DNA from 3 places in the Gilliamella sp. Nev3-1 genome. Region 3 is predicted to be linked to each of the others. Evidence: riboswitches for the same ligand, from Rfam matches in the RefSeq annotation. Region 3 holds a riboswitch; each other region holds the start of a gene.
The links. A riboswitch is a leader RNA that binds a small molecule or an ion and turns the genes downstream of it on or off. The one in region 3 is predicted to bind thiamine pyrophosphate.

Region 1: another riboswitch for thiamine pyrophosphate. It lies ahead of thiB (thiamine ABC transporter substrate binding subunit); the one in region 3 lies ahead of thiM (hydroxyethylthiazole kinase).
Region 2: another riboswitch for thiamine pyrophosphate. It lies ahead of thiM (hydroxyethylthiazole kinase); the one in region 3 lies ahead of thiM (hydroxyethylthiazole kinase).

The regions. Positions count from the first base shown of each region.
Region 1 covers NZ_LZHN01000059.1:49,068-54,606, forward strand. The annotation lists partial or broken gene A9G40_RS15505 (transposase) at 1-51, shown strand, start outside; gene A9G40_RS08725 (hypothetical protein) at 385-1,575, shown strand; TPP riboswitch at 2,074-2,184, shown strand; gene thiB (thiamine ABC transporter substrate binding subunit) at 2,225-3,229, shown strand; gene thiP (thiamine/thiamine pyrophosphate ABC transporter permease) at 3,244-4,833, shown strand; gene thiQ (thiamine ABC transporter ATP-binding protein ThiQ) at 4,811-5,515, shown strand.
Region 2 covers NZ_LZHN01000012.1:7,444-12,982, forward strand. The annotation lists gene A9G40_RS02880 (STY0301 family protein) at 1-131, shown strand, start outside; gene thiD (bifunctional hydroxymethylpyrimidine kinase/phosphomethylpyrimidine kinase) at 204-998, opposite strand; gene thiE (thiamine phosphate synthase) at 1,009-1,650, opposite strand; gene thiM (hydroxyethylthiazole kinase) at 1,659-2,447, opposite strand; TPP riboswitch at 2,504-2,605, opposite strand; gene trkA (Trk system potassium transporter TrkA) at 2,645-4,006, opposite strand; gene trpS (tryptophan--tRNA ligase) at 4,115-5,110, opposite strand; gene A9G40_RS02910 (phosphoglycolate phosphatase) at 5,134-5,539, opposite strand, start outside.
Region 3 covers NZ_LZHN01000024.1:40,959-46,497, reverse strand. The annotation lists gene trkA (Trk system potassium transporter TrkA) at 1-1,009, shown strand, start outside; TPP riboswitch at 1,049-1,150, shown strand; gene thiM (hydroxyethylthiazole kinase) at 1,207-1,995, shown strand; gene thiE (thiamine phosphate synthase) at 2,004-2,645, shown strand; gene thiD (bifunctional hydroxymethylpyrimidine kinase/phosphomethylpyrimidine kinase) at 2,656-3,450, shown strand; gene A9G40_RS04725 (STY0301 family protein) at 3,523-3,939, opposite strand; gene A9G40_RS15750 (transposase) at 4,556-4,813, shown strand; partial or broken gene A9G40_RS04715 (IS3 family transposase) at 4,856-5,539, shown strand, end outside.

The sequences.
Region 1 (5,539 bases), on a different contig from region 3:
CAATGGCGGGAAAAATACGGCGGTATGAAAATTTCAGACATCAAACGCTTAATTTTGTTATGGATAAGCTGATGAAAAATTGATATCGATTCGTTTTCGAACATTCAGCGTAATAGGTGTCTTTTTTGCTTTAAAGCAAAATCATAAAAAAAACAATAAAATCAATGGTTATTTTAATTTCTTGTTGTTTCGCTCACAATGCTTTATTTGCTTGGTTGTTTACAAATAGAATTCTAATAAGATCAATGCTGATGTTGTTTTGGGATTTGGTGATAATCTTTTAGATCAAAAAATACCTAAAACACTAGCCAAGATTTTTTTTAACAGTTATACTTTCATCAATTAAAAAACAAGCTCACTAAGCGAGCAATTAATTATAAAAAAGTGAAACAAAACAAAAATTTACTTGACAGGTCAAACAAAATGCCGTATCATCTTAAACACCAAACACCAAACACCAAACACCAGCGCTGGCAGTCCTATGTCTTAAATCGTTCGATTAACGCTGTTGGTCGAGTTTGTCGCTTTAGTTCATTTATCCCTTCGGGGTCATCTCTTAAATTATTATCACAACTTGCTAAAAAACCGTTACAGGCGTTGTCGCTATTACTATTTTTGCTATATTCATGGCATTTATATGCATTACCTCGTGATAATAATCGCAGTGATGCAATCATGCTGCCACCAGCCCCCTTTATCATGTTTGCTTCCCCTCATCTTTCCCCTTATTCATTTACTAATAATTCCGATGGGTTCGGTCCTACACCCACCGCGCCAGGATTTGTCTACAATAAAGGATTTTACAACACCCAATCATATGCCTCTAATTTTCCTACCACAGGGGCTAATGGGTTGTATTTTGATTTAGTCCTAGGTGGCGATGCCAATGATTTGATATGGAATACACCCATTACACACGAAGGAATTACTGCCACTGTAACCAAAATAACAGCGAATGATTCTTGGGTTCATGAAGCTTGTTCGAGTGTGAGTGTGATTCCCTGTGAACCACAGTTAGAAGCAAAAGTATTTGTACGCGTCACTTTAAACGGTCCATTTGCCGATGATACTCAGATAAATTCTGATAATCCAGTTCCAGTCTCTAAGCCAAGTTTACCACAAACATTTGAATTAGTGGGTAGAAATAGACATAATGAAGAGATTGTAAAATATGGTTTTGTGTTGAAGCACTGGTTTGTCCACCGTGGTGGTAGAGAAGGTAACCAATCAGAGCAAACCGCATGGTGTAGTGCGATAAATTATCGTATGCCAAAAGTAGAAGATCTGACCAATGCGAAGTGTCGTCCCAACCCTCGCCCTCGCGACGATTTTCCTTGTAGAAATGGAATAGATGGTGCCTTACCCCAATCATCAGATTATAATACGTTATTACGTCATGTTGATGCTGGCTTTATAACCGAGTGGGGGTCTTTGCTTAGTAATGCCGGCTTCAAGAACGACCTCTACTGGACTAGCGATAGCGATTTCTTCGTAGACTCGGGCTATGGTAAAGTAAAAAATCCAAATTCAAATTTTGTTTCTAGTATCAATTATGGTATGTGCGTTCACCCTTAATACTGACTTCTTAATTCTTATATAAAAGAATATGCAACTTGACATAAATAAAAGGTAAAGCTGTTAACGCATAATGCTCAACGTTAGTTAGTTTAAGTCGCCAAGCGAGCTAACGTTAAGTGCGTTTGTACAGTCAGCATATGTTTTTAATGCTGGCGTAAAAGTATTATTTAAACATCAATAAAATCAATCCTTTTTCTGACTGTTTTTTTATTGATAGCGCATTCACATTTTATAAAAGCCAAAGGTTATTATTATTTATTCAGAGTTAGAAAGTGTTAACACCACCGTAGCTTGTTACGTTATGGATAAGCTGATGAAAAATTGATATCGATTCGTTTTCGAGCATTCAGCGTAGTAAGTGTCTTTTTTGTTTTAAAGCAAAATCATAAAAAAAAACAATAAAATCAATGGTTATTTTAATTTCTTGTTGTTTCGCTCACAATGCTTTATTTGCTTGGTTGTTTACAAACATAATCCTAAACACTACACTAGTCAATGTTCTCAACGGGGTGCCCAGTGGGGCTGAGAATGTTAGCGTTAGATTAGCGTAACCCGTCGAACCTGAACTGGATCATGCCAGCGGAGGGATTTGAGTTATTATACCTACTCAAACCTTTTGTCTTTTATTTGCTATTTTGGAGGCAAAATGTTTTGTAAAAAATTGTTATTATCTTTGGTATTATCTGCACTTTTTATGGCAAATATTGCAAATGCTACCAACATAAAACCTACCTTGATTGTGTATAGCTACAACTCTTTTATTTCTGAGTGGGGGCCAGGGCGGGAAATTGAAAAGGGATTTGAAGCGCAGTGTGGTTGCGAAGTTGAGATTGTTACATTAGGCGATGGCGTATCGATTTTAAATCGAATGCGTCTTGAGGGCGATAAGACCAATGCCGATGTTGTTTTGGGATTAGACAATAATCTTTTAGAACAGGCTAAACAAGCCAATATTGTTATTCCTCACCAAATCAATAAACCCGATAATTTAAATACCAACTGGTGGGATGATGATTTTGTGCCTTATGATTTTGGCTATTTTGCTTTTATTTATAATCAACAAAAAATCAGCAATCCACCACGCTCTATGCATGAATTAGTTGATAATAAAGCCAACTGGAAGATTATCTATCAAGATCCTAGAACCAGCACTCCGGGGTTAGGTTTATTATTTTGGATAAAGAATATTTATGGTGATGATGCCTCATCAGCATGGCAAAAAATAGCTAAAAACACCGTGACAGTAACTAAGGGCTGGAGTGAAGCTTATGGGCTATTTTTAAAGGGTGAAGCTGATTTTGTGCTTAGCTATAGCACTTCACCTGTTGCTCATATTATGAATGATAATGATTATCGTTATGCTGCGGCTATTTTTGATGAAGGGCATTATCGTCAAGTTGAAGTTGCTGGTATTACTAAATATAGTCAGCAACCCGAATTAGCACGGGCTTTTTTGCAATATTTATTGACCCCCGATGTGCAACGTCAATTTGCTGAGAAAAATACCATGTACCCTATTATTAATACATCGTTACCTGAAGCTTTTAAGCAAGTTAAGCCTATAAATAAAGCGCTTGAGTTTGATGCAAAGCAAGTTGAACATAATCAAAAAACGTGGGTACGAGAATGGCAGTCTGCCATTAGCAAGTAGTTTTATTTTACCTAATGTCGAAGTTAAGAATATTACTCCCAGGAATTAGCGCTGCTAGCCTGATCTTAATGATATTAGGCGCAGCACTCTTTGCGCTTTGTTTGACTGCGATTAAATTTAATAATTTAGTCGTCTATTTTGATGAGTATTTATTACATGTTATTTGGATAACTTTATTTCAAGCAACATTATCGACTTTATTATCTGTATTATTGGCAATTATCATGGCTAAAGCTTTGTCGATGATTGATTTTTTAGGTAAAAGATTATTATTGCGCATTATGCCAATTACCTTTATTTTACCGACACTTGTTGTAGTCACTGGGTTGTTGTCGGTTTATGGTAAACAGGGCTTATTAGCGACTGTTTTCGGTTATTTTGGGGTGCCTTTTATGACATCGATTTATGGGTTAACAGGCATTTTACTTGCACATGTATTTTTAAATTTTCCGTATGCTTGCTGTCTATTCTATCGAACGTTAAATAGTGCACCAGTTGAACACAAACAGCTAGCTGCACAATTAAACTTTTCAAGTTTTACTTACTTTAAATTGATTGAGTGGCCATTACTGCGTCGGCAACTGTTCCCGATGGCTGCGCTTATTTTTATGCTGTGTTTTTCTAGCTTTGCGATCGTATTAGCGCTAGGAGGTGGACCAAAATATACAACATTTGAAGTCGCCATTTATCAATCTATTCGTGATTTAGATTTAGCTCAGGCTGTGCTTTTAGCTTGTTTACAGTTTATTTGTTGTGTTTGTTTTATTTGCTTGATGCAAAAATTTACTCATAATAATAACCACCATCAAAAACCTAATACATGCTATGTTAGGCAAAGTTACCGTTTGCCTGTTTCAAATCATTTAGCCTTTTTATATATGATTATTATTGTTACTGGTGGGTTATTTATTTTGCTACCGATTATGACCCTACTCATTGGAGGGGGATATTTTTTTCAATGGTCATTTTTAACTGCGTCTTTTCAACAGGCAGTTATGTTTTCATTATTAATTGCTTTTGGCTCAGCTACTATTGCCATGTTGCTAGCATTGTTATTACTTTATACTAATAGCCGTTTGTTAATTAATCACAAAATACAGTGGAGCAACCAATTAATGTTAGTTGGATCGCTAATTTTAATTATTCCCAGCATGGTATTTTCATCAGGTCTATTTTTATTATTATTTCCCTTTGCGCATAGTTTTATCGTTGTTTGCCTTTTAATTATGCTATGTAATGGTTTAATGGCATTGCCTTTTATATTGAAAAATCTTGCTGTACCTATGTTTGATGTTGTATCGCGCTATTGGCAATTAAGTCAATCACTTAATATTAATGGCTTTTTTCACTTTTATTTGATTGAATATAAAGCACTAAAAAGATTAATTATCCAGAGTTTTGCTCTGTCTGCAATATTATCATTGGGTGATTTTGGTATTATTGCTTTATTTGGTGGGAAATCAGTGACCACATTACCGTATTATTTGTATGAACAAATATCAAGTTATCATTATAAAGAAAGTGCCGTAACGGCCGCATTATTGTTAATATTATCTTTTAGTTTATTGGTTGTGATGGATTATGATCGAACTAAATCAAATTAATTATCATTACGATAATTTTAAAATGCATTTTAATATCAAAATTGCAGCAAAAGAAAAAGTCGTCATTATTGGACGCAGTGGTGCTGGTAAAAGTACCTTGTTAAATTTGATTGCTGGATTTGTTTTACCAAACTCGGGGCAAATTTTACTTAATCATCAAAATATGACTCGCACCTTGCCAGGCAAACGCCCCGTTTCGATTTTATTTCAACGTAACAATTTATTTAACCATTTAACCGTTGAGCAAAATATTGGTTTAGGTATAAAACCTTGTTTAAAACTGAATGCATCTGAACGGCAAACAATAGAAGATATACTAGTTAAGGTTAGTTTAGCAGGTTTTAACAATCGTTATCCTAATCAGCTTTCAGGCGGGCAACGGCAACGTGTGGCATTAGCGCGTTGTTTAATTCAGCATCGCCCTGTTTTATTGTTAGATGAACCATTTTCAGCGCTCGATCAAGCTCTGCGTTTTGAAATGTTGGCGTTAGTCGATCAAATTTGTGATGATTTCAATTTAACTTTAATGATGGTATCACACTATCTTGATGATTCACTTAATTATTTTTCACGTTGTTTGGTGGTTGATAATGGCAACATTGTTTTTAACGATTTACCAACACAGCTTGCACAATCTAAACATAACGAAATTGCAAAAATGTTGGGTTTTAATTATTCTTAAAAAGGGTTGAAGCTTGGAAATAAC
Region 2 (5,539 bases), on a different contig from region 3:
GCAGTAGAATTGAGCTAATAAAAAAAATTGATTTATCAATGAAAAGTTGTTGGGCTGATTATTTTGAAGATGAACAAGGAAAAAAAGGAACACTTACCTGTAGCACAAGTGAAGCAAAAGATTTGCATTAGTTGAAATATGGGATTTGTTGTTATATGTAATAGCTGACAACTTAAATCCCTTTTAGACTATTTATTGTGCTGTCACCACCAACGGTAAAAATGGTGTGTTGGGCCAATTCCGTTACCAATATTTAAATTATCAGCATGGCTAATGGCTCCTTGCAAATAATTTTTAGCCTGCATTACAGCTTCTACTAAATTATATTTGGGTAATAATGCGGCAATTGCTGCAGATAGTGTGCAACCTGTTCCGTGAGTATTTTTAGTTTGAATTCGTGGAGAAGTTATTCTTATTACATTATCTTGGGTTATCAAATAATCAGGGCTTTGACTACCTGACAAATGCCCGCCTTTCATTAAAACCGCTTTGCAACCCAATTTGAGTAATTCATCCCCTTGCTTTTGCATATCATCTTCGTTTTTGGCCTCACCACAATCAAGTAGTGCTGCTGCTTCAGGAATATTAGGAGTAACAATGGTTGCTAAGGGTAATAATAACTCACGAATAGCAGTTATGGCATCAGATTTGAGCAGGGGATGTCCTCCTTTAGCTATCATTACAGTATCTAAGACGATAGCAGGAATAGCATTTGTGATAAGAAGATGGTGAACTGCTATGACTATCTCTTTATTCATTAGCATTCCCATTTTTACACTATTAATTTGAATATCTTGATATAGCGTATTGAATTGAGCTGCAACAAATTCAGGGGTAATGGCTAATACCGCATCAACCCCTCGTGTGCTTTGTGCCGTTAATGCAGTGATAACTGACATGCCATAAGCCCCGAGTGCCGAAAAAGTTTTTAAATCGGCTTGAATTCCTGCGCCACCGCTGGGATCTGACCCAGCAATGGTTAATGCAATTGTTGTCATAATGTATGCCCTATTTAGCCTTCCTGATTTGAGTAATGAGCGATAACGTCGCTTGCTCAATATCTTGTTTACCACAAATAGCTGAAACCACAGCAACGCCGTCGATACCTGTTTGAATAACGTTAGTCACATTATTTTCATCAATACCGCCAATAGCTACAGCAGGACATTGCTTTAGTTCTATTAGTTCAATTAATTGTTCGGTTCCCAGTGCTACTGCTGCATCTTTTTTCGTTGCGGTTGGAAAGATAGGACCAATACCAATATAATCGACCTTATGCCATGGAACGCTATCAAGTTGACGTCGATTAGCGATCGAAAACCCTAACCATTTATCTCTACCAATTAATTGACGAGTAACATCAACAGGAAGATCACTTTGTCCAATATGTACACCATCGGCGTCAACCGCTAAAGCAATATCGACATGATCATTAATAAACAGTGGTACGGGTGTTTCATTCAGCGCTTCTTTCAATGCTAATGCGGCATAATACCAATCTTTACCGCTAAACTTATGTTCAGATCTTAACTGTACTGCAGTTGCCCCATTAGAAACAGCAATTTTTGTGGTATTTACCATGCCACTAATACCACCACATAATAATGGATCAAGGACTAAATAAAGAGTTAAATCTAATTGCTTTTTCATCTTGTTCCTTATTGATGCAATGAATTAAACAGAGATAGTTGATCTAGTAGTGATACCGCAAAGGTACCTAATCCTTGCTGTTTATTGGCAAGTTGACCTGCTTTTTTCATCATAAAACAAGCTGAGGCGGTAGCTGATAAAGGATCTGATGAATTGGCAATAAAAGCAGCTACCATAGCAGATAGTGCACAGCCTGTTCCTGTTACTTTTGTTAAAGCAATATCGCCACCAGTGATGCTATATAAGATGTTGCCATTAGTGATATAATCAATATCCCCCGTCATTGCAACAATCGTTTGATATTTTTGTGCAAGTGCTTTGGCTGCATGTACAGCAGATGTCGTTGAGTTTTGACCATCAGGTCCTTTCGATGATCCATTTTCACCATTTAGTACTAATATTTCTGATGCATTACCGCGTATGACTGTTGGCTTTAATGATAGTAATTGACATACAATTTCAGTTCGATAATTAAGCGCCCCCCCCACAGCGACAGGATCAAGCACCCATGGAGTTTGTGTTTGCAAAGCTTGGATTGTTGCTAACAACATACTTTTGGCTGTGCTACTGTGAATGGTGCCAATATTAATCAATAAACTATCCGCAATGGTGATAAATGACTCCACCTCTTGCTTGGCAATAACCATTGCTGGTGATGCACCAATAGCGAGTAACACATTTGCGGTAAAATTTTGCACCACATCATTTGTAATACAATGCACTAATGGGTTTTGTTGTTTTACATGATAGATAAAAGGAGTTGCTTGTACTAATTGAAATGGTTTGTTTTCTAACATATTTATTCCCTGTTATTTTAGAACTAAAATATTGGGAAGAATTTGCCAAATTAAAGCTAAGATGGCTTAGACTTCCCTACGCTGGCATAACCCAGATCAGGTTCAACGGGTAAAATCTCAGTTTTTTGTCAAAACAAAAAACACCCCGAGTCAAAATTTGTTCATCCATTATGAACTGACTATCAGTTTTTAACAAACTATTGTAATAACTTTTCAATATCTGTTATTGCCTTTCTGTCTGGCAAAAAGATGATTAGATGATCATTATCTTCTATCATCAAATCAGTATTAATAATAATCACATCTTCACCACGAACAACAGCTCCAATTGTTGCACCTGAAGGCAGTTTTAAGCCATTAATATTTTTGCCCACCAGTTTTGATGTATCATTATTGCCTTTGGCAACCACTTCGATAATTTCAGATTCGCCTTGCCTTAGCGAAACGACTTTAACCATACCAGTTTGTCTTACATGACTTAATAGTTCTGAAATGGTGGCATGTTGTGGCGATATTGCGATATCAATCACACTATCATTAATCAATTCAAGGTAGGCTTGGCGTTGAATTAGTACGATCACTTTTTTTGCGCCCATTCTTTTGGCAAGCATAGATGACATGATATTGGATTCATCGTCACCTGTGACTGCAATAAAAAGATCGGTAAGCTCAACTTGCTCTTGTGAAAGTAATTCTTGATCAGATGACTCACCATGCAACACTGTGGTATTAACCAGTTGCTCGGCAATGAGTTCGGCTCGCTCAGCATTGCGTTCAATTAACTTGACTTGGTAATCATTTTCCAAACGCTTTGCTAAAGCGACAGCAACACTACCACCACCACTAATAATGATTCGCTTATAAGGTTTTTCTAATCGTTGTAGTTCGCTGGTTACAGCTTTGATATTAACTGGTGGCGTAATAAAATACACCATATCTCCCGCTTCAACCAAGGTTGAGCCAAGCGGACGAATAAAGCGGTTTTTACGATAAATAGCAACCACTCGCGCTTCAACATGAGGTAAATGTTCTTTGAGCTCGGATAATTCACTGCCAACTAAAGCACCGCCATAATAAGCCGTTACCGCCACTAGACACACTCGGTTATCATAAAAAGAAGCAAATTGCAATGAGCCAGGGTATTGAACTAATTGACTTATATGATTGGTGATAAGATTTTCTGGGGCAATGATATGATCGATATTAATACAGTCTTTATTGAAAAAAGGATAATTTTCATCATTATATTCAGGCGCTCTAATGCGAGCCACTTTTTGTGGAATACTAAATAAGACATGACCAATTTGGCAGGCCATCATATTGACTTCATCAGAGTTAGTTACAGCAACAAGCATATCGGCCGATTCAGCGCCAGCACTTTCTAATACCTGAGGATAGGATGATTTTCCACAAATTACCTGTAAATCAAAACGCTCTTGTAGCGATTGCAATCTATCATGATCTTCATCCACCACAGTAATATCGTTTTGTTTTTCGGTAACAAGATATTCCGCAAGTGCACTACCTGTTTGTCCTGCACCAAGAATAATAATCTTCATAACTAGCCTATATATTTAGATGGCTTTAACCATTATCCATTTACTTAGTATATTAAAGCCATTGCATATCATTCATTTTTTAGTCGCAATCTGTTATTGATTTTGCAATTATACAAACCCGATTGCATCATAGACTTTTTTCAACGTTGGCTCGGCTTTTGAACGTGCTTTTTCAGCTCCATCTTGCATGATTGAAAATAGATAATGTTCATCGTCACGATACTCATGATATTTAGCTTGCAAGGTAGTTAACATATCAATGACTTGCGTTGCAACTTCTGTTTTGAGGTGACCATACATTTTACCTTCAAACTCTTTTTCAAGCTCGGCAATAGGCTTACCTGTCACACCAGTTAAAATATCAAGTAGATTTGAAACACCAACTTTATTTTTAACATCATAGCGTACTACTGGTGGCTCATCAGAATCAGTCATTGCACGTTTGATTTTCTTCTCAATATCTTTTGGATTTTCGAGTAAACCAATCACATTATTACGGTTTTCATCTGATTTGGACATTTTCTTAGTCGGCTCTTGCAATGACATAACGCGCGCACCAACCCTGGCAATGAACGGCTCGGGAACAGTAAAAATATCACCATAAAGCGCATTAAAACGCATAGCAATATCACGCGATAATTCAAGATGCTGTTTTTGATCATCACCAACAGGAACTAAGTTTGCTTGATAGAGTAAAATATCAGCAGCCATAAGTACAGGATAATCAAATAGCCCTGCATTGATATTCTCTGAATGGCGTGATGACTTATCTTTAAATTGCGTCATACGGCTAAGCTCACCAAAATAGGTGTAGCAATTTAAAGCCCAGCCTAACTCTGCATGTGCAGGCACATGCGATTGTACAAAAATAGTGCTTTTTTGCGGATCAATACCACAAGCTAAATAAAGGGCTAGTGTATCTAATGTGGCTTTACGTAATTTGTTTGGATCTTGACGTACGGTAATTGCATGCTGATTAACAATACAATAAACGCAATCATATTCGTTTTGCAAAGACACCCAATTTTTTAAAGCACCTAAGTAGTTGCCAAGTGTTAGTTCCCCTGATGGCTGAGCGCCACTAAATACAATCGGTTTACTCATAATTTCTTCCTAATTTATACTCATTATTTTTTTGCATCAGCTTTTGGCTGAGGTAGAATTGTTAATATATCTTTAAAATCGTCAAATAAAAAATCGGGATTACTAGTAGCAATTGAAACGCCATAGTTATAGCCATAGCTTAAGGCAACAGTTGGGCAGTTAGCATTTTGCGCAGCAGTGATATCGTTTTTCGAATCACCAACAAAAAGTAACTGATCGCTAAACAATCCAAATTTCGCCATTACTTGATACAAAGGAGCTGGGTGTGGTTTTAATTTGATCACATCGCCACCGCCAAGTACTAGCGAAAAGAACTCTTTTATGCCTAGTGACGCTAGTAATGCAGGTAAAAATTGGGCTGGCTTATTGGTCACTAATGCAAGTGGATAATGATTATCATAAAGCACTTTTAAAGTTTCTTTAACATTC
Region 3 (5,539 bases):
TAATATCGATCATATCATTGCCCCAGAAAATCTTATCACCAATCATATAAGTCAATTAGTTCAATACCCTGGCTCATTGCAATTTGCTTCTTTTTATGATAACCGAGTGTGTCTAGTGGCGGTAACGGCTTATTATGGCGGTGCTTTAGTTGGCAGTGAATTATCCGAGCTCAAAGAACATTTACCTCATGTTGAAGCGCGAGTGGTTGCTATTTATCGTAAAAACCGCTTTATTCGTCCGCTTGGCTCAACCTTGGTTGAAGCGGGAGATATGGTGTATTTTATTACGCCACCAGTTAATATCAAAGCTGTAACCAGCGAACTACAACGATTAGAAAAACCTTATAAGCGAATCATTATTAGTGGTGGTGGTAGTGTTGCTGTCGCTTTAGCAAAGCGTTTGGAAAATGATTACCAAGTCAAGTTAATTGAACGCAATGCTGAGCGAGCCGAACTCATTGCCGAGCAACTGGTTAATACCACAGTGTTGCATGGTGAGTCATCTGATCAAGAATTACTTTCACAAGAGCAAGTTGAGCTTACCGATCTTTTTATTGCAGTCACAGGTGACGATGAATCCAATATCATGTCATCTATGCTTGCCAAAAGAATGGGCGCAAAAAAAGTGATCGTACTAATTCAACGCCAAGCCTACCTTGAATTGATTAATGATAGTGTGATTGATATCGCAATATCGCCACAACATGCCACCATTTCAGAACTATTAAGTCATGTAAGACAAACTGGTATGGTTAAAGTCGTTTCGCTAAGGCAAGGCGAATCTGAAATTATCGAAGTGGTTGCCAAAGGCAATAATGATACATCAAAACTGGTGGGCAAAAATATTAATGGCTTAAAACTGCCTTCAGGTGCAACAATTGGAGCTGTTGTTCGTGGTGAAGATGTGATTATTATTAATACTGATTTGATGATAGAAGATAATGATCATCTAATCATCTTTTTGCCAGACAGAAAGGCAATAACAGATATTGAAAAGTTATTACAATAGTTTGTTAAAAACTGATAGTCAGTTCATAATGGATGAACAAATTTTGACTCGGGGTGTTTTTTGTTTTGACAAAAAACTGAGATTTTACCCGTTGAACCTGATCTGGGTTATGCCAGCGTAGGGAAGTCTAAGCCATCTTAGCTTTAATTTGGCAAATTCTTCCCAATATTTTAGTTCTAAAATAACAGGGAATAAATATGTTAGAAAACAAACCATTTCAATTAGTACAAGCAACTCCTTTTATCTATCATGTAAAACAACAAAACCCATTAGTGCATTGTATTACAAATGATGTGGTGCAAAATTTTACCGCAAATGTGTTACTCGCTATTGGTGCATCACCAGCAATGGTTATTGCCAAGCAAGAGGTGGAGTCATTTATCACCATTGCGGATAGTTTATTGATTAATATTGGCACCATTCACAGTAGCACAGCCAAAAGTATGTTGTTAGCAACAATCCAAGCTTTGCAAACACAAACTCCATGGGTGCTTGATCCTGTCGCTGTGGGGGGGGCGCTTAATTATCGAACTGAAATTGTATGTCAATTACTATCATTAAAGCCAACAGTCATACGCGGTAATGCATCAGAAATATTAGTACTAAATGGTGAAAATGGATCATCGAAAGGACCTGATGGTCAAAACTCAACGACATCTGCTGTACATGCAGCCAAAGCACTTGCACAAAAATATCAAACGATTGTTGCAATGACGGGGGATATTGATTATATCACTAATGGCAACATCTTATATAGCATCACTGGTGGCGATATTGCTTTAACAAAAGTAACAGGAACAGGCTGTGCACTATCTGCTATGGTAGCTGCTTTTATTGCCAATTCATCAGATCCTTTATCAGCTACCGCCTCAGCTTGTTTTATGATGAAAAAAGCAGGTCAACTTGCCAATAAACAGCAAGGATTAGGTACCTTTGCGGTATCACTACTAGATCAACTATCTCTGTTTAATTCATTGCATCAATAAGGAACAAGATGAAAAAGCAATTAGATTTAACTCTTTATTTAGTCCTTGATCCATTATTATGTGGTGGTATTAGTGGCATGGTAAATACCACAAAAATTGCTGTTTCTAATGGGGCAACTGCAGTACAGTTAAGATCTGAACATAAGTTTAGCGGTAAAGATTGGTATTATGCCGCATTAGCATTGAAAGAAGCGCTGAATGAAACACCCGTACCACTGTTTATTAATGATCATGTCGATATTGCTTTAGCGGTTGACGCCGATGGTGTACATATTGGACAAAGTGATCTTCCTGTTGATGTTACTCGTCAATTAATTGGTAGAGATAAATGGTTAGGGTTTTCGATCGCTAATCGACGTCAACTTGATAGCGTTCCATGGCATAAGGTCGATTATATTGGTATTGGTCCTATCTTTCCAACCGCAACGAAAAAAGATGCAGCAGTAGCACTGGGAACCGAACAATTAATTGAACTAATAGAACTAAAGCAATGTCCTGCTGTAGCTATTGGCGGTATTGATGAAAATAATGTGACTAACGTTATTCAAACAGGTATCGACGGCGTTGCTGTGGTTTCAGCTATTTGTGGTAAACAAGATATTGAGCAAGCGACGTTATCGCTCATTACTCAAATCAGGAAGGCTAAATAGGGCATACATTATGACAACAATTGCATTAACCATTGCTGGGTCAGATCCCAGCGGTGGCGCAGGAATTCAAGCCGATTTAAAAACTTTTTCGGCACTCGGGGCTTATGGCATGTCAGTTATCACTGCATTAACGGCACAAAGCACACGAGGGGTTGATGCGGTATTAGCCATTACCCCTGAATTTGTTGCAGCTCAATTCAATACGCTATATCAAGATATTCAAATTAATAGTGTAAAAATGGGAATGCTAATGAATAAAGAGATAGTCATAGCAGTTCACCATCTTCTTATCACAAATGCTATTCCTGCTATCGTCTTAGATACTGTAATGATAGCTAAAGGAGGACATCCCCTGCTCAAATCTGATGCCATAACTGCTATTCGTGAGTTATTATTACCCTTAGCAACCATTGTTACTCCTAATATTCCTGAAGCAGCAGCACTACTTGATTGTGGTGAGGCCAAAAACGAAGATGATATGCAAAAGCAAGGGGATGAATTACTCAAATTGGGTTGCAAAGCGGTTTTAATGAAAGGCGGGCATTTGTCAGGTAGTCAAAGCCCTGATTATTTGATAACCCAAGATAATGTAATAAGAATAACTTCTCCACGAATTCAAACTAAAAATACTCACGGAACAGGTTGCACACTATCTGCAGCAATTGCCGCATTATTACCCAAATATAATTTAGTAGAAGCTGTAATGCAGGCTAAAAATTATTTGCAAGGAGCCATTAGCCATGCTGATAATTTAAATATTGGTAACGGAATTGGCCCAACACACCATTTTTACCGTTGGTGGTGACAGCACAATAAATAGTCTAAAAGGGATTTAAGTTGTCAGCTATTACATATAACAACAAATCCCATATTTCAACTAATGCAAATCTTTTGCTTCACTTGTGCTACAGGTAAGTGTTCCTTTTTTTCCTTGTTCATCTTCAAAATAATCAGCCCAACAACTTTTCATTGATAAATCAATTTTTTTTATTAGCTCAATTCTACTGCCATTATAAGAGCAACTAACATAATAAGGTTCAACATCAGCTTTAAAATCGACTTCCCATATTAACTCATGTTTCTTACCTTCAACCCATCCTTTTGCTGGTTTTAAACTGACCTTTCTAGAAGGCTTACCGTGATAAACAATCATGCTACTAAACGATATAGTTAAACTATTTATATCATCAGAAACCTCCCACCCATTAGGCCTGTTTTCAACTTCTTCTTTAGCCTTGATGTTTTGTGGGCAATCAATTTGATAGGCATTAACAAAAAAACTGCACCAAACCAAGCCATAATAGCTAGAGTAACACTCAATATTTTCCTTTTCATATTATCTATCCTTCTAACAATTACCTATTAATAAAAAGATAAAAGTATTCTAAGATTTCAAAAAATCATGCTAATATCTTAAATAAAAACAATTATAATTATTTATAAGTCATTAAGCTATTTTCACCATGTTATCTAAATTAAACGAGTTTTTTATTATTTCTGTTTTGGAGTAAGTTTTTAGCAAGATAGCATAACGGAGATATCGCCAAAAAAGCTCTATACCATAAAATAAGACTCATCACTATCATACAAAACTCAAACTAAAAATATCCACGATACGGATTGCACACACTTTACCAAAATTGCAGTATTATTTCCCCAATGTAGCAATCTAGAAGAAGCCATAAAACATTTGCAAGGGGGCAATTAATTTAACCATTGGCAAACGTATTGAGCCTACACATTATTTTTATCAATGATGGTAATAAATAAATGATTAGCATTAAGTTGATTTAAGACGTTTTATATAATTCTATGAAAAGTATTATTAGAACATTAATGTAACTATCCCCTAAAATAGTACAGCAAAAAAGTAGAAAATTCTCTATGATACAAGTAAAGGGGATTTAATTATGAAAAAAATGACTGAACATCAAATCATCGCTATTTTAAAAGAAGCTGAAGCGGGTATTCCCGTTAAAGAACTGTGCCGTAAATATGGCATGGGTAATTCAACTTTCTATAAATGGCGAGAAAAATACAGCGGAATGGAAACGTCGGATATCAAACGCTTAAAGGAGCTGGAGGCTGAAAACCGCAAGCTTAAACAGATGTTTGCCGAACTGAGCTTAAGATCCCAGCTTCAGGAAGAAATCATAAAAAAGCTTTAGTGCCCAACAGGGGCACGTAAAACGTGGGCACAGCAACTACAACAAAATCATTCAGTTACTATTGCTATGAGTTGTGCCATTGTTGGTTTAAGCCGTTGTGCTTACTATTATCAAGCTAAGTTACAGGATGATTCGGCGATTGTTTCGGTATTGAATGCTATCACAGATAGGCATTTACGCTGGGGTTTTCCTAAATGTTTTAATCGTATCAGAAAGCTCGGCTATCAATGGAATCATAAACGGGTATATCGGGTGTATTGTGAATTAAAGCTTAATCTCAGGGTAAAGCGTAAAAAACGCATTCCTCCACGATGCTCAGAAAGATTATTAGTCCCCAATAAACAAAGTGACTGTTGGTCAATGGATTTTATGAGTGATAGTCGCTGTAATCAACGTCGCTTTAGAACATTCAATGTCATCGATGACTTTAATCGTGAGGCGTTAGGTATTGATATTGCAGTAAGCTTACCAGCAGGAAGGATTACCCGTTACTTAGATAAACTGGCCGAATATCATGGGTATCCATTAAAAATACGGGTCGATAATGGGCCAGAATTTACAGGAAAAACCTTTACCAACTGGGCTAAATTACATGGTATAACCATTGATTATATCCAGCCCGGTAGCCCTTATCAAAATGGCTATATTGAACGGTTTAATCGTACCTATCGCACTGAAGTGCTCGATTCATATCTTTTTAACAACTTAGCACAAGCAAGGAGAATA